Regions from separate parts of the Cellulomonas sp. PSBB021 genome, predicted to be linked through region 1. Evidence: predicted binding sites of a transcription regulator. Region 1 holds the regulator's gene; each other region holds the start of a gene.
What was found. Region 1 encodes HrcA, which represses chaperone genes, less so after heat shock. Its sites were predicted from a motif close to TTNGCACTCGNNNNNNNCGAGTGCNAA; they were not measured.
Positions count from the first base shown of each region.

Region 1 (7,431 bases):
GAGGACGCCGCCCGCGCGCGCCGCCTCGGTGCGCAGGGCATCGGGCTGTGCCGCACCGAGCACATGTTCCTGGGCGACCGTCGCGTGCTCGTCGAGCGGGTGGTCCTCGCGACCGACGACGACGAGCGCCAGGCCGCGCTCGACGCGCTCCTGCCGGTCCAGCGCGAGGACTTCGTCGGGATCCTGCGGGCCATGGACGGGTTGCCGACGACGATCCGGCTGCTCGACCCGCCGCTGCACGAGTTCCTGCCCGACCTGACCGAGCTCTCGGTGCGCGTCGCGCTCGCCGAGTCGCGCGGCGAGGTCGACCCGCACGACCTGCACCTGCTCGCCGCCGTACGGCGCATGCACGAGGCGAACCCGATGCTCGGCCTGCGTGGCGTGCGCCTCGGGCTCGTGGTGCCCGGGCTGTTCGCGCTGCAGATCCGTGCGGTCTGCGAGGCGGCCGCGCAGCTGCTCACGGACGGCCTCGCGCCACGGCCCGAGATCATGGTCCCGCTCGTCGGCTCGGTGCAGGAGCTGCGGCTCGTGCGCGACGAGGCGCTGCGGATCATGGCGGACGTGTCGCAGGAGACCGGTCAGCCGCTCGACCTGCCGGTCGGCTGCATGATCGAGCTCCCGCGTGCGGCGCTCACCGCGGACCGCCTCGCGACGCAGGCGCAGTTCTTCTCGTTCGGCACGAACGACCTGACGCAGACCACGTGGGGCTTCTCGCGTGACGACGTCGAGGGCGCGTTCTTCCCGCAGTACAACGCGAACGGCGTGCTCGCGGTCTCCCCGTTCGAGACGGTCGACACCCGCGGCGTCGGGCGCCTCGTGCAGATCGCGGTCGAGGAGGGCCGCGCCGTGCGGCCCGACCTGCACCTCGGCGTATGCGGCGAGCACGGCGGCGACCCGGAGAGCATCCGGTTCTTCCACGCGGTCGGTCTGGACTACGTGTCCTGCAGCCCGTTCCGGGTGCCGGTCGCGCGGCTCGAGGCCGGTCGCTCCGCGGTCGCGGCGGCGAGCGACACGCGCTGACGGACCCCTTCCCGGCGGGGTGACGCCGGGCACGAGCACGGCGCCGGTCCGCGCGGAGATACGCGGGCCGGCGCCGTCGTGCTCAGCCCCAGCGGCCCAGGCGGGTCGCGAGCAGCGCCAGCGCGACCGGGCCCGCGGTGGACGTGCGCAGCACGTGCGGTCCGAGGCGCACGGGCCGCGCGCCCGCGTCGACGAGCCGCGCGAGCTCGTCGTCGCCGATGCCGCCCTCCGGACCCACGACGACGAGCACGTCGCCGTCCTGCGGGAGCTCGGCGCCCGCCAGGGGGTCGGTCGCGCTCTCGTGCAGCACCAGCACGGCTCCCCCGGCCGCGACCACCTCACGCGCGCGGACCGCGAGCGCCCGGGAGTCGAGCGCGACGTCCACGTCCGGCACCCACGCGCGGCGTGACTGCTTCGCGGCCGTGCGCACCGTGCCGAGCCAGCGCGCGCGGGACTTGGCGGCGCGCTCGCCGCGCCACACGACGATCGAGCGGTCCGCCTGCCACGGCACGACCGCGTCCGCGCCGACCTCGGTCGCCGCCTCGATCGCGAGCTCGTCGCGGTCGCCCTTCGCGAGCGCCTGCACGAGCACGAGCCGCACGCGGGGCGTGGGCTCCCGCACGAGCTCGAGCACCTCGACGTCGACGCCCTCGTGGCCGGCGTGCGCGACCACGCCGACGAGCCGGACGCCGCGCGTGTCGACCACGTCGACCCGCTCACCGCGCGCCCGGCGCTGCACGACGCCGGCGTGGCGGCCCTCGGTGCCGTCGAGCCGGAACGTGTCGCCCACCGCGAGGGCGTCGAGACGGCCGGGGTCGACGACGAAGACGGGTGCGGTCATCGGCTACGGGTCCAGTCCCGCACGCTCAGCGGCCGGCGAGCTTGTCGCGCAGCTTGCCGAAGACGCCCTGGTGCGCGGCGGCGAGCCGGCCCTCGGGGCGCTCCTCGCCGCGCAGCGCCGCGAGGCGGCGCAGGAGCTCGGCCTGCTCGTCGTCGAGGCCGGTCGGGACGGTCACCTCGACGTGCACGTGCAGGTCGCCGCGTCCGCCGACGTGCAGGTGCCCCACGCCGAGCCCCTTGAGCGTCACGACCTGCTCGGGCTGCGTGCCGGGGCGCAGGTCGACCTCCTGCTCGCCGTCGAGCGTCTCGAACGTGAGCACGGTGCCCAGCGCGGCGGCGGTCATCGGCACGGACAGCGTCGCGTGCAGGTCGTCGCCGTCGCGCGTGAACACCTCGTGCCGGCGCTCGCGCACCTCGAGGTACACGTCACCGGGCGGGCCACCCGCCGGGCCGACCTCGCCCTGGCTCGTGAGCTTGATGCGCGTGCCGGTGTCGACGCCCGCGGGGACGTCCACCGCGATCGTGCGGCGCGCCCGCACGCGCCCCTCGCCCGCGCACTCGGTGCACGGCTCCGGGATCGTCGTGCCGAACCCGCGGCACGCCGCGCACGGCTGGTTCGTCATGACCTGGCCGAGGAACGAGCGCGCCACGCGCTGCACCGTGCCCCGGCCGTGGCACGCCTCGCACGTCCGCGGCGAGGTGCCGGGCCGGCAGCAGGACCCCTGGCACGTGGGGCACACCACCGCGGTGTCGACCGGGACCTCGCGGTGCGTGCCGAACGTGACCTCCGCGAGGTCGAGGTCGAGGCGCAGCAGCGCGTCCTGGCCGCGCCGCGCGCGCGGGATCGGGCCGCGCTGCGCGCCCGCACCCGTCGCGGCGCCGAAGAACGTCTCGAAGATGTCCTGGAACCCGAAGCCGCCGCCCATGCCGCCGCCGGGCGACGACGGGTCGCCCCCCAGGTCGTACGCGCGGCGCTTCTCCGGGTTGCCGAGCACCTCGTAGGCGCGCGAGACGTCCTTGAACCGCTCCTCCGCGGCCGGGTCGTCGCCCGCCACGTCCGGGTGGTGCTCCCGGGCGAGCTTGCGGTACGCCTTCTTGATCTGCTCGGGCGTCGCGTCGCGCGGGACGCCGAGGATCGCGTAGTAGTCGGTGCTCACGTGGTGGTCTGCTCGCTTCCTGGCGGGCTCGTCGGATGGTCGGGACGCCGGGCGTCCGCGGTGCGTGGCCGGGGGCTACCCGGCGAGGATGCGCGTGAGGTAGCGCGCCACGGCGCGCACGGACGCCATGGTCGCGGGGTAGTCCATGCGGGTCGGACCGATCGCGCCGACCCGGGCGACCGAACCGCCCTCGTCGCCGTACCCGCTCGTGACGAAGCTCGTCTCGACCAGACCGTCGTGCTGCGTCTCGTGCCCGATCCGCACCGAGACCGCGGCCGTGTCCTCGGCCATCTCGGACAGCAGGCGCAGGAGCACGACCTGCTCCTCGAGCGCCTCGAGCACCGGACCGAGGCTGCGCGCGAAGTCCGTGCCCCCGCGGGCGAGGTTCGCCGTGCCCGCGAGCACGACGCGCTCCTCGCTCTCCTGCGCGAGCGTCTCCTCGACCACGCCCACGACCTGGCGCAGCAGCGCGAGGTCGTCGTCGGTGTACCGCTCCGCGAGCTCGTCGACCACGCCGCGCAGCTCCGCGAGCCGGCGGCCGGCGACGCGCGCGTTGAGCGTCGCGCGCAACTGCGCGACGCCGAGCTCGTCGAGCTCGGCCGACGCCTCGAGGGTGCGCTGCTCGACGCGGCCGGTGTCGGTGATGAGCACGACGAGCAGGTGTCGCTGGCCCACGGGCACGAGCTCGATGTGGCGCAGCGCGGAGCGCCGCAGCGAGGGGTACTGCACGACGGCGACCTGGTGCGTGAGCTGCGCGAGCAGCCGCACCGAGCGGTCGACGACGTCGTCCAGGTCGACCGCGTCCTCGAGGAACGCGCCGATCGCGCGCTTCTCGGGCCCGGACAACGGCTTGACGGTCGTCAGGCGGTCGACGAAGACGCGGTACCCCTTGTCGGTCGGGATGCGACCGGCGGACGTGTGCGGCTGAGCGATGAAGCCGCTCTCCTCGAGAGCGGCCATGTCGTTGCGGATCGTCGCCGACGACACCCCGAGCGCGTGCCGCTCGACCAGCGCCTTCGAGCCCACGGGCTCGCTCGTCGAGACGTAGTCCTCGACGATCGCGCGCAGCACGTCCATCCGCCGCTCGTCGCTCATCTCGCCTCCGTCCGTCGCGCCGCCCGCTGCCCGTCACTGGTAGCACTCGCCTCGTCCGAGTGCCAATCCTACGCCGCGCGCGGGCGCTGCCGCCCGAGCGGTCCGTGGGCACCCTAGGGTGACGGACCGACGGACCGCGACGAGGGAGAGCCAGGCTGATGGATCGCTACGGGTCGGACGTGCTGGGCGGCGGACGTGCCGAGCACCACCGAGGACCGCGGACGTCGCGTCCGCAGGCCGCCGAGCGCGGGCTCGTCGTGGAGGAGGTCACCACCGGGTGGGTGGGTGCCGTGGTGCGCGTCGAGAAGTCGGGCGGGCAGCACGTCGTCGTGCTCGAGGACCGCAAGGGCCGCACGCGCACGTTCCCGCTCGGGCCGGGGTTCTGGGTCGACGGCGAGCCGGTGGTCCTCACGGCGCCCGTGACGTCGACGGCGCCGCGTCCGCCCGAGCGAACCGCGTCCGGCTCGCGCGCCGTCCAGGGCGCCCGGGCGCGGGTGGCGCGGGGCAGCCGCATCTGGGTCGAGGGCCGGCACGACGCCGAGCTGGTCGAGAAGGTGTGGGGCGACGACCTGCGCGTCGAGGGGGTCGTGGTCGAGCTGCTCGAGGGCGTGGATCACCTGGTCGAGGCGCTGCGGGAGTTCTCCCCCACCCCCGAGCGGCGCGTCGGCGTCCTCGTCGACCACCTGGTCGCGGGGTCGAAGGAGGCGCGGATCGCCGCCGAAGCCGTGCGCGTCGCGCCCGCGGGCACGGTCCTGGTGCTCGGGCACCCCTACGTCGACGTGTGGCAGGCCGTGCGTCCCGCGCGGCTGGGCCTGACCGCCTGGCCGACGATCGAGCGCGGCACCGAGTGGAAGCTCGGGATCCTGCGCGAGCTCGGCTGGCCGGCGGCCGACCAGGCCGACGTCGCGCAGGCCTGGAAGCGGATCCTCGGCACGGTGCGCACCTTCGCCGACCTGGAGCCCGCGCTGCTCGGCCGCGTCGAGGAGCTCATCGACTTCGTCACGGCCTGACGACGGACGGGCCCCCGCGCTGCGGCGCGGGAGCCCGTCCTCGGTTCCGGACCGGTCAGGGGACGACCGGCTCGCGGTTCAGCCGGCGGTACACGTAGGTCTGCGCGAGCAGCGCGACGGGCAGCGTGACGAGCGTGCCGACACCGCACACGAGGCCACCGACGGCGCTCGCGAGCGCGACGCCGAGGAAGATCAGCAGCGCGGGCACGATGTTGTCCCTGACGAGCTGGAAGCTGGCCTTGAGCGCGTCCACCGCGCCCGAGCCGCGGTCCACGACGTAGTACAGCGTGAACTGCGCGAAGAACGCGACCACGATGCCCGGCAGGTAGCACAGCGCGTAGCCGACGGCCGTCAGCACGGCGACCAGCAGCGACGCCAGGATCACCGCGGGCAGGTTCTTGAACTTGAAGAACGTGTCGACGGTCAGCGCCTCGCCACGGCTGATCCGCAGCGCGCCCTGCACGAAGCCGGCCTGCACGATCGACAGCACGAGCACCGCGACGACCGAGATCAGCGCCGTCGAGAGCAGCACGGCCGCGAAGCCCGGGCCCGACCCGAAGGTGATGTTGCCGTCGTCGTCGATCGTGGTCTCCGACGTGCGCAGGAACAGGCCCGCGATCACGAAGTACCAGATGCCGATGACGACGATCGAGCCGACGACGTACGCGACGATCGCGATGAGGATCGGCGAGAGGTTCTCGGTGAACTTCTTCCAGCCCCACTTGAAGCCCTCGACGACGTCGACGCTCTGGTCGCCGCCGTAGCCGCCCGGGGCGGGCGGCGGCGGGTAGCCGCCGGGGGGCGGCGGGGTGGCGCCCGCGGGGGGCGGCGGGTAGGCACCGGCGGGAGGCGGCGGGTAGGCACCCTCGGGCGCCGGCGGCGTGGGCTCCTGCGGTCCGGGCGGGACCGGGTTGCTCCCGTCGTCCGGCCGCGGCGTGGTGTCGCTCATGCGTCTCCTTCGTCAGTGGGCCGGGGGTGGCCCCACGAAAGCGAACCGAAGTGCACCAGTCGTGTCAAGGAACCGTGCAGACCCTGTGGACGACCCCGAACGACTACCCTGCGACCAGCACAGTCGCCGCCTCACCGATCCGGGTGACGTCCGACACGCGCCCACCGACACGACGGAGGTACCTCGTGAGCACGACCCCCCGAACGGCCAGGGCTGGGACTCGGCCCCGCCGCCGCCCGCGTACGGCGCGGGCCCGCAGCCGCTGCGGCCCGACGAGGAGAAGATGTGGGCGATCCTCGCGCACGTCCTGCCCCTGATCGGTCTCGGCTTCATCGCGCCGCTCGTGATCTGGCTGGTGTTCCGCGGCCGCGGCCCGTACCTGGAGAACCAGGCGAAGGAGTCGCTGAACTTCCAGATCACCGTGCTCATCGCGGTCGTCGTGGGCTCGATCCTCACGATCGTGCTGGTCGGCTTTGTCATCCTCGCCGTCGTCGGCATCGGTGCGCTCGTGCTCGAGATCATGGCCGCCGTCGCTGCGAGCCGCTTCGAGTGGTACCGCTACCCGCTGACCCTCCGCCTGGTCAAGTGACGCGGCGCTCGCGGGCGGTGCTCAGGCGCCGAAGCCCGCGAGCGTCCGCACGACGAGGTCCGCGAGCAGCCGCCCGCGGCGCGTGAGCACCAGACGCCGCGCGGTCAGCAGCGTCCGACCGTCGACGAGCCCGTCGGCGACGAGCCCGGCCACCCGGCTCCGCTCGTCGTCGGCGAGCTCGTCGAGCGGCATCCCCTCGGCGAGCCGCACGTGCAGCATGAGCCGCTCGAGCGCGGCCCCCTCCTCGTCGACGACCTCCCGCCCGGCCGCGGGGCTCAGGCCCGCGTCGAGGCGCGCCGCGTACGCGCGCGGGTGCTTGACGTTCCACCAGCGCACGCCACCGACGTGCGAGTGCGCGCCCGGCCCGACGCCCCACCAGTCGTCGTCGCGCCAGTAGGCGAGGTTGTGCCGGCACGCGTGCTCCGCGCCGCGCGCCCAGTTCGAGACCTCGTACCAGCCGAGCCCCGCCGCGGTCAGCAGGTCGTCCGCGAGCTCGTACTTGGCGGCCTGGTCGTCGGAGTCCGGCAGCGTGAGCTCACCGCGACGGACCTGCACCGCCATGCGCGTGCCCTGCTCGACGACGAGCGCGTACGCCGAGACGTGGTCGACGCCGGTCGCGAGCGCCGACTCGAGCGAGACCCGCCAGTCGTCGAGCGACTCCCCCGGCGTCCCGTAGATCAGGTCGAGCGACACGTCGAGCCCGGCGTCCCGCGCCCACCGCACGACGTCGGGGATGCGTGCCGGGTCGTGCGTGCGCTCGAGCGTGCGCAG
Region 1 is NZ_CP021430.1:1,535,261-1,542,691, forward strand. It holds gene ppdK (pyruvate, phosphate dikinase) at 1-1,020, shown strand, start outside; gene CBP52_RS06915 (16S rRNA (uracil(1498)-N(3))-methyltransferase) at 1,103-1,861, opposite strand; gene dnaJ (molecular chaperone DnaJ) at 1,887-3,017, opposite strand; gene hrcA (heat-inducible transcriptional repressor HrcA) at 3,093-4,112, opposite strand; gene CBP52_RS06930 (DUF3097 domain-containing protein) at 4,271-5,122, shown strand; gene CBP52_RS06935 (hypothetical protein) at 5,178-6,071, opposite strand; gene CBP52_RS06940 (DUF4870 domain-containing protein) at 6,355-6,660, shown strand; gene hemW (radical SAM family heme chaperone HemW) at 6,682-7,431, opposite strand, start outside.

Region 2 (7,431 bases), 1.7 Mb from region 1:
CACCGCCGTTGACCTTGATGACCTCCGTACGGGCTCGGATCCGCGCCGTGCCGTCGCCGCGCACGGTCGCGTTCCCCTCGACCCGCTCGACGAAGAAGTCCGTCACGTCCGCGCCCAGGTTCGTCAGACCCCACGCGAGGTCCGCGTTGTGGCCGATCACCACGCCCGGGAAGCCCGCGAAGCCGAAGCCCGACACGTCGTACGGGCACGCCTCGTCGACCTGCGCGCAGCGCAGACCCACCTGCATCCAGATCCCCGGCGCGGAGATGCCCAGGTGCGGGTCGTTCGCGAGGATCGGCGCGCCGCTCGCGGTGTGCTCGCCCGAGACCACCCACGAGTTCGACCCGACACCCTCCCCCTCACCGACGAGGTGCGGGACGGCGTCGAGCGCCTTGTTCGCGCTGTCGATCGCCGCCTGCAGGCCCGAGTCGTCCAGGTCGAGCTCGCCGGCCGCGCTCGCCGGCGTCGCGCTCGTGAGGTCCTCGGCCGCGACGATCGGGGCGTTGAGGTCGTACGGGTAGGCCGGGAACAGCTCGTCGACCTTCGCGACGTCCCGCACGGACGCGTACACGCGTGCCCGCGACAGCTCGGCGTCGTAGTTGCCGCGCAGGTCCCACGCCATCGCCTTGAGCCACGCGAGCGAGTCCACGGCCTCCCACGGCTCGGGCGCCTCGACGTGGACCTGCAGCCCGAGCACGGTGTACTCGACGGCGATCTGCGAGGGCGCCTTGCCGTCCAGGTAGGCGTTGACGCCGGCGGCGTACGCCTCGAGCGCGTCGCGGGTCGACGGGTCGATGATCGCGAGCTCGGCCTCCGCGACCCGGCGCCAGCCGAACGTGCGGATCACCTTGTCCGCGTCGAGCGCGTCCTGGTTCTGCCCGACGAGCTCCGAGAGCCGCCCCGCGACGACGTGGCGGCGGTAGTCCATCTCGAAGAACCGGTCCTGCGCCGCGACGTAGCCCTGCGCGAGGAACAGGTCGTGCGGGTCCTGCGCGGTGATGGTCGGGACGCCGCGTGCGTCGCGTGTCACTGTCACCTCGTCGTGCAGGCCCGCGACCTCGAGGGTGCCGCTCACCTGGGGCAGCGGCCGGCGCACGACGACGAATGCGGCGACGACCGTCGCCACCAGCGCGACGACGAGGACGATGGCGACCGACAGGACGGTCAGACGGGCGGCACGGCTACGGAGCACGTCTGCGAGGGTAGTGCGGGCCCGGCGCGGCTGCCGTCAGGAGGCGGCCGGCGCAGCGGCCGGGGCGGCCGAGGGCGCGGGCGACGAGGCCGTGGAGGACGACGACGAGTCCGACGACGCGGGCGTCGAGGAGGCGCCGGACGTGCCCTTGTCGGACGAGACCGCGGGGACCGACGACGACTTCGTGCCCGAGCGCGCGTCGTTGCGGTAGAAGCCCGAGCCCTTGAACACGACGCCGACCGACGAGAAGACCTTGCGCAGCCTGCCCTCGCACTCCGGGCAGACAGTGAGCGAGGCGTCCGAGAACGACTGGTGGATGTCGAAGGCGTGGCCGCACGCCGTGCACGCGTACGAGTAGGTGGGCACCGGTTCTCCCTGAGGTCCGTCCTTGATGCTGCGAGCCCGGGCGCCGGGGTGGCGCGGCCTGGCACTCACACGTTCCGAGTGCCAATGGTAACGACCCGCGCAACCCGTCGATTCCCGGACCGCCGGTGGGCGCGGTGCCGGGTGCCCAGCGCGCGACGAGGGCGCCCGGCCGAGATGTCGGGCGCCCTCGTCACGCGGAGCGTCAGACGGTCGGCGCGGGCGGCGTCGGGCCGTCCTCGGGGCGGATCGTCGGCGGGGTGGTGAGGTCGGACTGCAGCGCGGGCGTGGGGCGCTGCGCGAGCAGGTCGCGGATCTCCTGCAGCAGCAGGATGTCCTCGGCCGGCGCGGCCGGCTCGGCCTCCTCACCGCGCTTGCGCCGCGCGGCGAGCTTGTTGAGGGGCAGCACGACCACGAAGTACACGGCCGCAGCCGTGATGAGGAACGTGATGGCGGCGCTGAGGATGTGGCCGAAGCTGATCGGGTCCTTGCCATCCGGGCCGAACGCCAGCACCTTGTCGAGGTTCGGCTGTCCGAAGATCCACCCGATGAGCGGGTTGATGAACCCGTCGACGATCGACTGGACGAACGCGCCGAACGCCGCACCGATGACGACGCCGACCGCGAGGTCGACGGCGTTGCCACGCGAGATGAAGTCCTTGAACCCCTCGAAGACCTTCCCCAGGCCCTTGGCGCCGGAGCCGAGGGCGTTCGCGGCGGATCCCGCCGTCGAACCGAATGTGGACTGCGACACGAGTACCTCCGATGAGCACGGGACAACCAGGCCGGACGTTCGATCATGGCACGACGACGGCGCTGAGCAAGGCCGTCACCGCGGCTCCCGCCAGCGCCGCGGCCTCCTCGGGCGTCACGGCGAGCAGCACGGGCGGCGTCTGCGCCTCGCCGCCGACCGCCCAGCCCCCCTCGTCGCCGCCCGGGGCGACCGGCAGGACGAGCGCGCGCCGCGCGACGACGACACCCTGCGTGCCGGTCTCGGCCGCCGCCGCGAGCACGTCGACCCGCGTGCCGGGTGTCAGCAGCGCCGCGACCGCGGGGTCCGCGAGCCGCACGGCCGCGACCACCGTGCCCGGCGGACCGACGAGCTCGCCCGAGGTCAGGAGGTCGGGCACCACGGGCAGGCCCGCGGGGACCGGCACGGCCGTCGCGCGGCCGAGCAGACCGGCCGGGCTCGTGCGCGTGGCGTGCAGCGCGAGGGCCGCCGGGAGCCGGGCGACACGCAGGTCGCCCGAGCCGAGCGTCGTGCCCGCGGGCAGGTCACGCGCCGCGACCACGACCGCCCGGACTTCGGGCGCGGGCGGCCTCAGCACCTGCAGCGCCGACGACGCCGCGAGGCCCACCCCGAGCGCCGCGACGACGAACCGCCACCGCCACAGCACCGCGCGCCACGCAACCCGCACGGGGCGGCGTCGCCGCTCGAGCGGCGGGACGGGGAACCTGGTCGACGGCACGCCCGCACGCTAGAGCGCAACGCGCCACGCGGGGCCCCCGGTTCGGTCACCTGTGGACGGGTGCACGTCCGCGCGGGGCTGGGGTCGGGTCGCGACGGACCGGACGCCCGCGCGCGGTCAGGTCACCAGTGCGGCGGCTTGTCGCGGCGCAGGCGCTCGTCGTTCGCGTCCGTTCCCTCGCCCCACCCGACGTCGGAGTCGTCCGCGCTGCGCAGCGCGAGCAGCGCATCGCCGGACCGGTCTCCCGCGCCGCCCGACCGCGGTCCCGCGCCGGGGGACGCCGCGGGCGACACCGCGGGTGCGGTCGTCGCCGCGGGGGCCGCGGGCAGCGTCGAGCGCAGCACCGACTCGTCCGTGCCGACCGTCCCGGGCGGGCGCACCGCGCGGCGCGGCCGTCGCGGGCGCGGGTCCTGGCTGCTCATCGCCCGATCATCGCACCGCGGCGGAACCGGTCCGAGCCGGGTGACCCGTGCGCCGACCGCACCGGGCGCTCAGGACAGCGCGCGCTCGATCGCCCCGCGCACGGCGGTGTCGATCCGGTACGACCGGCGGGTGACGCCCAGCTCGTCGCGCAGCGCCTCCGCGAGCTCGTCACGCGAGCGCTGCACGCCGTCGGACTGCAGCCAGCCGACCAGGTCGTCGAGCTGGTCGTCGCTGTAGGCGGCGATCGGCAGACCGCGGCGCACGTCGGGGCGCGGCAGCGTGCGCACCGGCAGCGCGGGCTGCTCGGGACGCACGACCGACAGCGGGCGGTGCCGCGTGTCGTCGACGACGACCCCGTCCATGGCGACCGGCGCCACGCCTGAGCGCGACGCGCCCTGCAGCACCATGCTCCCCGTCACGGTGGGCGGCTCCGTGGGCGTCGCCGCGGGCCGCGCGGGCTCCTGCATGGCCTCGCGCGGGGCGGGCACCTCGGGCGTCGGGGCCGTGCCGGTGGGTCCGGTCGGTCCCGAGGCCTCAGCGGCGGTCGGCCCGGTGCCGACGCGCTCGTCCGAGCCGCGGCCCTTGCGCTGGCGACCCTTGCGGCGCAGCGCACGTCCGCTCGCCCGGCCGTCCTGCGCGTCGTCGGCGGGGCCGGCGTCGCCCGCGCTCGGGGCGGTCGGCCGCGCGGGCGCGAACGCGCCGGCCGACGCGACCTCATGGTCGTCGGTCCCCTGCGCACGCTCCGGCGCGTCGTGGGTGCCCGCCTCGGCCACCTCGACCGCGACACCCGCCTCGGCACCCGCCCCGGCACCCGCCCCCGCAGCCTCGCCCGGTGCGCGCTCGTCGTCGGTCCAGGACTGCGGCAGGCCGATGACGGCCGTACCGGTGCGTGGCTCGACGGGTGCGGGCACGGCGCGGTGCACGTAGCGCCGGATCCGGTCGACCTCGGCCTCGGGGTCGAGGAACGCCGCGGCGGACCACACGCGCACGACCGTCCAGCCGAGGCGCTCGAGCCGGTCGGCGGTGAGGCGCTCGCGCACGCGCACGGACGGCTCGCTCACGTACGCGTCGTCGTCGGTGAGGACCGCGACGAGCATGCGCCCCGGCAACGACGGGTGCCCGACGACCATGGGGATGCGCTGCCCGCCGGGGACGCCGTAGTCGAGCTCGACGACGAGCCCGTGCCGCCACAGGCGCTCGGCGAGGTCGACGAGCAGGCGGTCGGGGTCCACGGCGTGCGACGCGGGTGCGGTCCGGCCGGCGCCGCGCTCCGCGGCAAAGGCCAGCAGGTCGCGCAGCAGGCGCGGGCCGTCGCCGCGCAGCCGCTCGGGGTCGAGGTCGTCGGCGCCGAAGCAGGACACCACCGACAGCCGGTGACGGGTCGAGCCGAGCGCGTCCAGCAGCAGGGCGTCGCCGCCCGGCCCGGACAGCACGCCGAAGGTGTGCAGCACGCGCCGGTGCGGCGTACGGCCGAGCCCGAGCGTGAGGACCACCGCGTCGCGGTGCAGCCCGGCGACGCCGGTGAGGTCGGTCACGACGAACGGCTCAGGCCGCACGGGGTCGAAGAACGCGGCGAGCGCGGGGTTGGTCCGCACCTCGTCGAGCACGGCCTCGCGCACGGCCTCGGCGTGCGCGGGCGTGACGGTGACGACCGCGAGCGACTCCTCGGGGCGGGACAGCGCGTGCTCGAGCACGAGGTCGACGGCCTGCGCGACCTCGGCCGGGGTGGTCTCGACGATGCCGCCGGGGCCGGGCATCCCCGTGCCGTCGACGACGTCGAGCCGCACGAGCGGGCGGCTCGTGGGCAGCGGGGTCGCGACCAGCGCGTCGCCGTACCCGTGCTCGGACAGGAACGTCGTGAGGTAGGGGTCGCGCGCGACCGTGTCGGCGCGCAGCGTGGCGCGCGGCAGCACCTCGGCGAGGTCACGCACCGCGCTGCCGGACGCGCACCGGGCGTCCCCGACGACGACGACCTGCCGGCCGCGGGCGACCGCGGCGAGCGCGACCTCGGTGGGCAGGTGCGCGGCGGCGCCGAGCACGACGAGGTCGACGGTGCGGGACGCGGGCAGCACCTGCGGCACGAGCATGGGGCTCGCGACGAGCACGGGGCGCAGGCGGCGCGCGACGTCGGGGTACCGCGCGAACGTGTCGCGCAGCGACGTCAGGCGCTCCTCGACGAGCTCGGCGAAGAGCTCCTCGGCCTGCTCGCGGTGACGACGCAGGACGGCCGCGACCTGCGCGGCGACGGCGGTGCGCACGGGGGGCGCGAGGCTCGCGACGTGCGCGCGGTCCAGCTCGGCGTACCGCTGCGCCATGGCGCCGAGCGCCTCGCCGTCGTACCCGGCGAGCGCCGGGTCCTCGGCGAGGATCTGCTCGATCACGGTGCTCCACCACGCGAGCTCGAGCTCGGCCGGTGCCTGGGCGGCGGCGACGCGCCGCTCGGCGAGGTCGTCGACGAGCGCGCCGAGGCCCGCCGCGCGCAGCCGGTGCAGCAGGCCGGTGCGGTCGGGCAGGGTCTCGAGCGCGTCCTGCGCCCCGCGCAGCCGCTCGAGCCGTTCGGTGAGCGCGGGCAGCGGGAGCGCGCACAGCCCGGCGCCGCCGGGGGTGGGTGCGAGCACCTCGTCGAGCGCCTCGAGGTCCTCGCGCACGGCGCGGTACTCCTCCTCGAGCGTCTCGAGGCCCTCGGGCAGACGCGGCCAGCCGCCGCTCGGGCAGTGCGCCTGCCACGTCTCGCGGCGCGCCTGCACCTCGACGAGCGCGGAGTGCAGGTCCGCGACGGGGCGGCCGGGGCGCACCATGTCCTTCGCCTGGCGGCGCAGGCGTCGCCGCAGCCAGTAGCCCATCGGGAGCTCGCGCTCGGCGCGCCACTGCTTGGTCGCGGTGGCGGCGACCAGGTCGGCGGCGGTGCGCTCGAACACGATCGGCAGGAACACGTCGAGCGAGGCGCGCACGCCGTCGAGCATGCGCAGCTGCTCGCCCCACGCGTCGACGGTCTCGGCGGGCAGCAGGCCCGTCTCGGCGTCCACCTGCGCGGAGCGCTGGGCGAGGCGAGGCAGCGCGTCCTCCAGCAGACGCTCGAGGCGACGGCGCGCGACGTCCGCGTCGGCGTGCGTGCGCAGGTCGGCGCCGTACCAGGGGGTGTCGCCGGGCCGGACGGAGAACGCCCCGAGCTCGCCCGCGCGGCGCAGGTCGGCGGCGAGCCGCGTGCGCTGGTCGCCGTCGAGGGCGCGGGCGACCTCGGGTGCCAGCCGGACGGTCGTGCGGGGTGCGGGCCGGGTGGACGTGAGCCGCGCGAGGTGCTGCAGCGCGTCGTACGCGGACACGCCGAACGGCTCGCGCGGGGTGTGCAGGCCGGCGACGTAGCCGCGCAGCGCCTCACGGTGCCCGACGAGGTCCGAGCGCAGCGCCTGCACGCCGCTCGGGTCGACGACGGGCGGCTCCACGGTCATCGCGCCGAGCATCCGGCGGGCCGCGGCGCTGCGCCAGCTCGCCTCGGGGGCGATGTCGAGCAGCAGGTCGTGCAGGCCGTGCGCGGCGAGCCGCTCGGTGAGCGCGACGGCGGCACGGCGGTGCCCCGGCACGTACAGGACGGTGCGCCCCGCGGCGGCGGCGTCGGCGACGATCGCGGCGACGGTGCCGGAGTCGTCGGCGCCCGTGGGGCTGTCGACGAACAGGTGCGCACCGGTCGCGACGACGTCGAGCACGTGCTGCTGCGCGGGGTCCAGGTCGCCGACGCCGCGCTCGTGCGCGGGGTCGCGGTCGCCCGCGGCGGGCGCGGGCAGCGGGTGGGCGCGCAGGCGCTCACGGTCCGCCTCGACGCCCGCGAGCGCCGTGAGGACCTCGTGGTGCGCGACGCCGGCGGCGAGCGTGTCGAGGTCGTCGACGAGCACCTGGCCGGGGTGGACGAACGTGCCGACGACGACGCGCTCGCTCAGCTCGAAGTCCTCGAGGACCGCCTCGCCGAGCGACGCGAGGCGCTGGAGG
Region 2 is NZ_CP021430.1:3,671,237-3,678,667, reverse strand. It holds gene CBP52_RS16900 (penicillin acylase family protein) at 1-1,192, opposite strand, end outside; gene CBP52_RS16895 (FmdB family zinc ribbon protein) at 1,229-1,558, opposite strand; gene mscL (large conductance mechanosensitive channel protein MscL) at 1,761-2,309, opposite strand; gene CBP52_RS16885 (SAF domain-containing protein) at 2,353-3,024, opposite strand; gene CBP52_RS16880 (hypothetical protein) at 3,147-3,446, opposite strand; gene CBP52_RS16875 (hypothetical protein) at 3,516-7,431, opposite strand, start outside.
Region 2: a site for HrcA is predicted at 1,617-1,643, ahead of CBP52_RS16895 (FmdB family zinc ribbon protein). Genes of this name have one in related genera too.

Region 3 (7,431 bases), 480 kb from region 1:
ACGACTTGCGCGTCGGCGGCCACGTCTCGTACTTCATGACGGGCCCGGACGGCGAGAAGGCGCACGGCTGGTGGACGTTCCTGGCGATCGACGAGCACAGGTCCATCGAGTTCGAGGACGGGTTCGCCGACGACGCAGGACAGCCGTCCGACGAGATGCCGACCATCCACGGGCGCGTGACGTTCGAGCCGCTCGAGGGCGGCACCCGGATGACCGTGACGTCGCGGTTCGACACCCTCGAGGACCTCGAGAAGCTCGTCGCGATGGGGATGGCCGACGGCATGACGGCCGCCATGGGCCAGATCGACGCGGTGCTGGCCGATGCCTGAGGGGACGGTGAGCGGCCCCGCCTCGTACTTCCCGTCGATCGAGCGGACGTACGCGCAGCGCTGACCACGCGGGCGGGCTCGAGGCGCGAGTCCCGGCCGGCTCAGAGCGGCTTGCCCGCCCGGAGCTCGGCGACGAGGGACGCGACCACCGCGTCGAGCTCGCCCGCGTTGCGCCGCGCGACCGCGCGCTGGCGCTGGTAGGACGCGCCCCGGCGCAGCACCACGCGCACCTGGTCGAGCTCGTCGGCGCAGCCGAGCCGCTCGGCCACGGGCGCGAGCACCTCGAGCCAGCGGGACACCGAGTCGGTGACCAGCTCCTCGTCGCCGGCCGCGTCGGTGATGACGATCGCGTCCATCCCGTAGCGCGCCGAGCGCCACTTGTTCTCCTGGACGAACCAGGTCGGCATGCTCGGCAGCGGCTCGCCCGCGTCGAGGAGCGTCGAGAAGTGCTCGACGAGGCAGTGCGTCAGCGCCGAGATCGCGGTGACCTCGAGCAGGTTCGTCGCGCCGTCGGCGATGCGCATCTCGAGCGTCCCGAACCGGGGCGACGGGCGGATGTCCCAGCGCACCTCGTCGAACTGGTCGATCACGCCCGTGTGCATCATGTCGCCCACGTACTGCTCGAGCTGCGACCACTCCTCGAACTGGTACGGCAGGCCCGCCGTGGGCAGCTGCTGGAACAGCAGCGCGCGGTTCGACGCGTAGCCGGTGTCCTTGCCGTTCCAGAACGGCGACGACGCCGACAGCGACTGGAGCTGCGCGAACACCGTCAGCATCGCGCGCGAGATCGGCAGCACCTTGGCCCGGTCCTCGACGCCGACGTGCACGTGCACGCCGTAGATCAGCATCTGCCGGCCCCACCACTGCGTGCGGTCGATCAGCGTCGCGTAGCGCTGCTTGTCGCTGACCTTCTGCGTCGCCCAGTTCGCGAACGGGTGCGTGCCGCCGCCCATCAGGTCGATGCGCAGGGGAGCGGCGGCCGCGGCGACCTCGTCGAGCGCGCGCTGCAGGTCCCGGCCCGCCTCGGCGACCGTGCGGCACTTGCCCGAGGAGATCTCGACCGTGTTCCGCAGGAGCTCCTGCGTGATGTTGGGGTGGTCGTGTCCGACGGTGTCGAAGATCGCGTCGGCCGCCTGGCGCAGGTCGCCCGAGTCGGCGTCGACGAGGGCGACCTCCCACTCGAGGCCGACCGTCGAACGCTCGCTGCGGGCGAACGGCAGGTGCACGGGTGCGGCCATCACGCGTCCCCCGGGGTGCTGGTGCGGGTCTCGAGCGGCTCGACGACGAGCACGCTCTGCTGCCCGGCGATGCGCGTCAGGACGATCGTGCCCGTCGCCTCGCCCCGCAGGTCGAGCTGGCGGCGCAGCTGCTCGGGCACGACGGCGGTGCCGCGCTTCTTGATCGTGAGCCGCCCGACGCCGCGCTCGCGCAGGTACGTGCGCAGGCGCTTGAGACCGAACGGCATGCGGTCGAGGACGCGGTAGCCCGTCGCGAACGGGGTCGCGCTGCGCTCGTCGGACGTCACGTACGCGATCGTCGGGTCGACGAGGCGTCCGCGCACGTCGAGCGCGACGTCCCCGACGAGCCCGGCGCGGATCACCGCCCCGTCGGGCTCGTACAGGTAGCCCCCGAGCTCGCCGACGTGCGCGGCCGCGGGCTCGTCGGGTGCGAGGACGTGCGCGGTGCCGCCCGCGAGGACGAGCGCGGACCGCCCGGGGCCCTCGGGTGCGAGGGGCCCGAACCACAGACCCAGCTCGACGACGTCACCGTCGACCGAGACCCACTGCGCGCGCGCGTCCGCGGGCAGGTCGCGGTGCGCGACGCCCGGGCCGAGCTTGAGGCCGAGGGCGGGGACGCGCTCGCGTACGGCGAGCACCGCGTCGAGCGGCGGTGCGTACGCGGCCGGGTCGTGGACGCGCGAGCCGCCGCCCGTGCGCCGGGCGGGGTCGGCGTAGACGCCGTCGACGTCCGCGAGGTCGAGCGTGAGGCCGTCGGTGTGCCGGACCTCGACCTCGGGGAAGTGGCGCAGGTTGACCGTGGCGATCGCGGCGGTCATCTCGTCGAGCTCGGCCGCGGTGACGCGCAGCCCCACGCCCGCGAACGCGAGCGCGTCGGCCCCGATCCCGCACGTGAGGTCCGCGACGTGCGTCAGGCCCGCGTCGCGGTACCGGCGCGCGTGGTGCGCGGCGACCTCGAGCCGGGTCGCCTGCTCGAGCCCGGCGGACGTGAACAGCATGCCGTCGGCGAAGTCGCCGAGCTTGGCGTGGGCCTTGGCGCGCAGCCGGGACTGCGTGAGCGCGGCCGCGACGAGTGAGGGGTGCAGCCCCTCGGCGCGCAGCCGCTCGCCCAGCGGCATCGCCAGCCGCTCGTCGTACGGCGGCAGGGCGGACAGCAGCGCCCACCCCTCGGGGGCGAGCAGCCGGCTGAGCCCGTCGGCATCCATGGCGGCGATCCTTCCACCTGTCGCGCGCCGCGGTGCACCGCACCGGGCGGCGGGTGGACACGGTTAGCACTCGCCTTGACCGAGTGCCAAGGCGTTCCTAGAGTGAGGGAACTGGCACTCTCGGTGTGAGTGTGCCAATGCGCCAGGCCTTCCGGCACCCGCGACGACGGTGGCTGGGCGCGACCCGCTGAACCACTCAACACGCGAAGGGGAGGTCCGCTGTGTCGGTCTCCATCAAGCCGCTCGAGGACCGGATCGTCGTGAAGCCGCTGGAGGCGGAGACGACGACGGCCTCGGGCCTGGTCATCCCGGACTCCGCCAAGGAGAAGCCCCAGGAGGGCGAGGTCCTCGCGATCGGTCCGGGCCGGATCGACGACAAGGGCAACCGTGTCCCGCTCGACGTCGCCGTGGGTGACAAGGTCATCTACTCGAAGTACGGCGGCACCGAGGTCAAGTACGCCGGCGAGGAGTTCCTGATCCTCTCGGCGCGCGACGTGCTGGCGGTCGTCGCCAAGTGATCGCCCGCCGGCTCGCGCCGCCGTCCGTGTGACGGTGACCGCGGTCGGCGACGACGAGGGCCCCCGTCCTGGTGGACGGGGGCCCTCGTCGTTCCCCGGTGGGTCCCGGTGGTCTCTCGGTGCCCGAGGTGCCTCGCGGCGGTCCGGGCGGTGGCAGCAGCGGGAGTCAGGCGCTGGTGCGGGCGACGACCGTGCGGGCACGCTGGGCGAGCAGCGCTGCGCGCTCGTCCTCGGAGAGCCCGCCCCAGACGCCGTACGGCTCACGGACCGCGAGCGACTGCTCACGGCACTGCTCGAGCACGGGGCACGTGGCGCACACGGCCTTGGCGGCCTCGGCGCGGCGACGGCGGGCTGAACCACGCTCGCCCTCGGGGTGGAAGAACAGGTCGGGGTCGGCCTGGCGGCAGGCGCCTTCGAACTGCCACTCCCACAGGTCCATCACCGGTCCGGGCAACCTCGAGATCTCGGCCATGCGTCCTCCTCGTGCAATCGTCCGGCTGCGGATCCGGGCGATCTGGTGTCTGGCGGTGGTGCGGTGCTGGTGGGCGGTGACCAGGGTCCGAAGTCCCAGGCCGAGCCGCTGTCGTGACCGGAACGCTACAACCGAGTCAGAATCCGGTCAAGACCCGTTCGCGAGGCAGTCGTGACGCGGTTCGAGTCGCGTGTGTCCCGGTTTTCCCCGAACGGGGGACGGCTCGGGACCGCGCCGGTGCGCGCAGCCCGCGAGGCGACTGGCAGAATCGCGCCATGACCTTGTCGCCCGACGACGGCTCTGCCGCGCCCGAGCGCGACCCGTCGGACGACACCGTGGCGACCGCACCCCCCGACGCCACGCCGCGCCGCTGACGGTCGCGGCCGTCGCCGCGCGCCTGGGCGTCGCGCCCGCGACGCTGCGCACGTGGGACCGCCGGTACGGGCTCGGTCCGTCCGAGCGCTCCGCCGGGTCGCACCGGCGCTACTCCGCGAGCGACGTCGAGCGGCTCCTCGTCATGCGGCGCCTCACGCTCGACGGCGTCGCACCCGGTGACGCCGCGCGCATCGCGAGCGTGACCGAGGTCGAAGGGCACGCGCAGCCCGGCCCGACGAACGTCGAGACCGCCCTGCAGGGCGGCGTCGGCGCGCGCCCGGGCGTGCCGTTCGGTGCGGGCACCCCCACCGCGCTCGTCGACGCCGCCCTCACGGGCGACGCCGCCACGTGCCGCGCGCTCGTCGCGCTGCCGCGCACGGCAGGCGTCGCCGAGCTCGAGCACTGGTGGACCGGGCTGCTCGAGCCGGCGCTCACCGAGCTCGCGCGTCGCACCGTGGTCGACCGGCCCGGGCAGGACGCGCCGCTCACCGTGCGGGCCGCGGCGGTCGAGGCCCTGCGCGCGTGGCTGCCGGCCGCGCCGCGCGGCGGGGGAGTCGTCCTCGTGCTCGTCCCGGAGGGCCAGGAGCGCCCGCTGCTCGTGCACGCGCTGACCGCCGCGCTCGTCGCCGCCGACGTCGACGCGCGGGCCGTGGGCGGGCCGACGAGCGTGCACCACGTGCTCGAGCTCGTGGTCATGACCCGGCCCGGCGCGGTCGTCACGGTCTCGCGACGCGCCGACGTGGACCTGGCGCATGTCGCCCAGCTCGCGCATGCTCATCCCGGGCTCGCCCAGTTCGTCATGATTCCCGACACGACGTCCGACGTGCCCTCGGGTGCGTCGGTGACCCGATCCCGCACGTTCCGCGGACTGCTGCACGAGGTGCTCGCAGTCGCGGGTCGTACTCCGAACGGGTGAAGTCCACGGTGGGCCGCGCCGCGGGCTGCGGGGGGAATGTGCCGGTGTCGGACGTAGCCATACCGTCCGATAGCAGCACATGCGGCCATCAAGCACCCATCCGGTACGCGGGACCCCCACCCGCCGCGCTGGACGGGCTCGCTAACGTCACGTACCCGAAGGGCCGATAGCACACGCAGGTCCCGATGGGGAACACCTGGAAGAAGGAGGACGCGATGGCGGGTGTGGTCGTCTGCCATGCCTCGACCGCCGTTCGTGAACGACTGGTCGTGACGTCGATCGGCGTGCCGACGCTGAGCCCGGTGCGAGCCGCCGCCACCGTCGACGAGCTGCTCGCGCACGCACGTCGCGTCCCGCCGACGGTCGTGCTGCTCGATGCGCACATCCCGGCGCCCGGCGCCGGTGAGGCGATCCGTCGGTTGCGCGCCGTCGCGCCCGGCGTCGCCGTGGTGCTGCTCGCGCAGCCCGACGACTCGGCGGCCCTCGACCGGGCGCTCGCGCTCGGTGCGCGGGGGTTCCTCGCGCCGGACGTCGGCCGTGCGGAGCTCTCGGCGGTCGCGGCGCACGTGCTCGCGAGCCCGGTGCTGCCCGGCGGGCAGCGGCCCGTCGTGGACGTGCCGCGTCCGGCGGTGCCCGCGGCGGAGGCCGAGGGCGGCGCGGGTGTCGCGCAGGAGCCGGCCAAGCCGGCCGTGACGCTCACGAAGCGGGAGATCGAGGTCCTCGTCGGCATGAGCAACGGGCGGTCGAACGCGCAGATCGGGGCCGAGCTGTTCCTCTCGGAGGACACGGTCAAGACGCACGCGCGGCGGCTGTTCCGCAAGCTCGGCGCCAACGACCGGGCCCAGGCCGTGGCGATCGGCCTGCGCGGTGGTCTGATCCGCTGAGCCGCAGTCGTGGACGGGCGGCCGTAGGGGCGGCGGGCGACGTATCCTGAGCGGATGACGGGACCCGACTCGCCGGCCGACCCCTTCGCTCGCATCGGCCTGACCTACGACGACGTCCTCCTGCTCCCGGGAGAGACCGACGTGATCCCCAGCGAGGTCGACACGACCTCGCGGCTCACGCGTGAGATCCACGTCCGCGTCCCGCTGCTCTCGGCCGCGATGGACACCGTGACCGAGTCGCGCATGGCCGTCGCCATGGCGCGCCAGGGCGGCATCGGCATCCTGCACCGCAACCTGTCGATCGCCGACCAGGCGCACCAGGTCGACCGGGTCAAGCGCTCGGAGTCCGGCATGGTCTCCGACCCCGTGACCGTGTCCCCGGACGCGACGCTCGCCGAGCTCGACGAGCTGTGCGGCCAGTACCGCGTCTCCGGCCTGCCGGTCGTCGACGACGAGCGCCGCCTGCTCGGCATCATCACCAACCGCGACCTGCGGTTCGTGCCGGTCGGCGAGTTCGCGACGCGCCGCGTGCGCGAGGTCATGACCGCGATGCCGCTCGTCACGGCGCCCGTCGGCATCGACCGCGACGACGCGGCGGCGCTGCTCGCCAAGCACAAGATCGAGAAGCTCCCGCTGGTCGACGACGCGGGCGTGCTGCGCGGCCTCATCACCGTCAAGGACTTCGTGAAGTCCGAGCAGTACCCGCTGTCGACCAAGGACGCCGAGGGCCGGCTCGTCGTCGGTGCCGCGATCGGCTTCTTCGGCGACGCGTGGGAGCGCGCCACGGCGCTCGTCGAGGCGGGGGTCGACGTGCTCGTGGTCGACACCGCGAACGGCCACGCGCGGCTCATGCTCGACATGGTCCGCCGCCTGAAGTCCGACCCGGCCACGCGCGGCGTGCAGGTGATCGGCGGCAACGTCGCCACCCGCGAGGGTGCGCAGGCGCTCGTCGACGCGGGCGTCGACGCTGTCAAGGTGGGCGTGGGACCGGGCTCGATCTGCACGACGCGCGTCGTCGCCGGCGTCGGGGTGCCGCAGGTGACCGCGATCCACGACGCGTCGCTCGCCTGCAAGCCCGCCGGCGTCCCGGTGATCGGCGACGGCGGTCTGCAGTACTCGGGCGACATCGCCAAGGCGCTCGTCGCGGGCGCCGACACGGTGATGCTCGGATCGCTGCTCGCGGGCTGCGACGAGTCGCCGGGCGAGCTCGTGTTCGTCAACGGCAAGCAGTACAAGCACTACCGCGGCATGGGCTCGCTCGGTGCGATGGCCTCGCGCGGGCGCATCTCGTACTCCAAGGACCGCTACTTCCAGGCCGACGTCGCGTCGGACGAGAAGATCGTCCCCGAGGGCATCGAGGGGCAGGTGCCGTACCGCGGGCCGCTCGCGGCCGTCGCGCACCAGCTCATCGGCGGTCTGCACCAGTCGATGTTCTACGTCGGCGCGCACACCATCCCGCAGCTCCAGCAGCGCGGGAAGTTCGTGCGCATCACG
Region 3 is NZ_CP021430.1:2,018,909-2,026,339, reverse strand. It holds gene CBP52_RS09130 (SRPBCC domain-containing protein) at 1-329, shown strand, start outside; gene CBP52_RS09125 (glutamate--cysteine ligase) at 431-1,567, opposite strand; gene CBP52_RS09120 (class I SAM-dependent methyltransferase) at 1,567-2,772, opposite strand; gene groES (co-chaperone GroES) at 2,994-3,290, shown strand; gene CBP52_RS09110 (WhiB family transcriptional regulator) at 3,457-3,762, opposite strand; gene CBP52_RS09105 (MerR family transcriptional regulator) at 4,133-5,053, shown strand; gene CBP52_RS09100 (response regulator transcription factor) at 5,239-5,937, shown strand; gene guaB (IMP dehydrogenase) at 5,992-7,431, shown strand, end outside.
Region 3: a site for HrcA is predicted at 2,836-2,862, ahead of groES (co-chaperone GroES). Genes of this name have one in related genera too.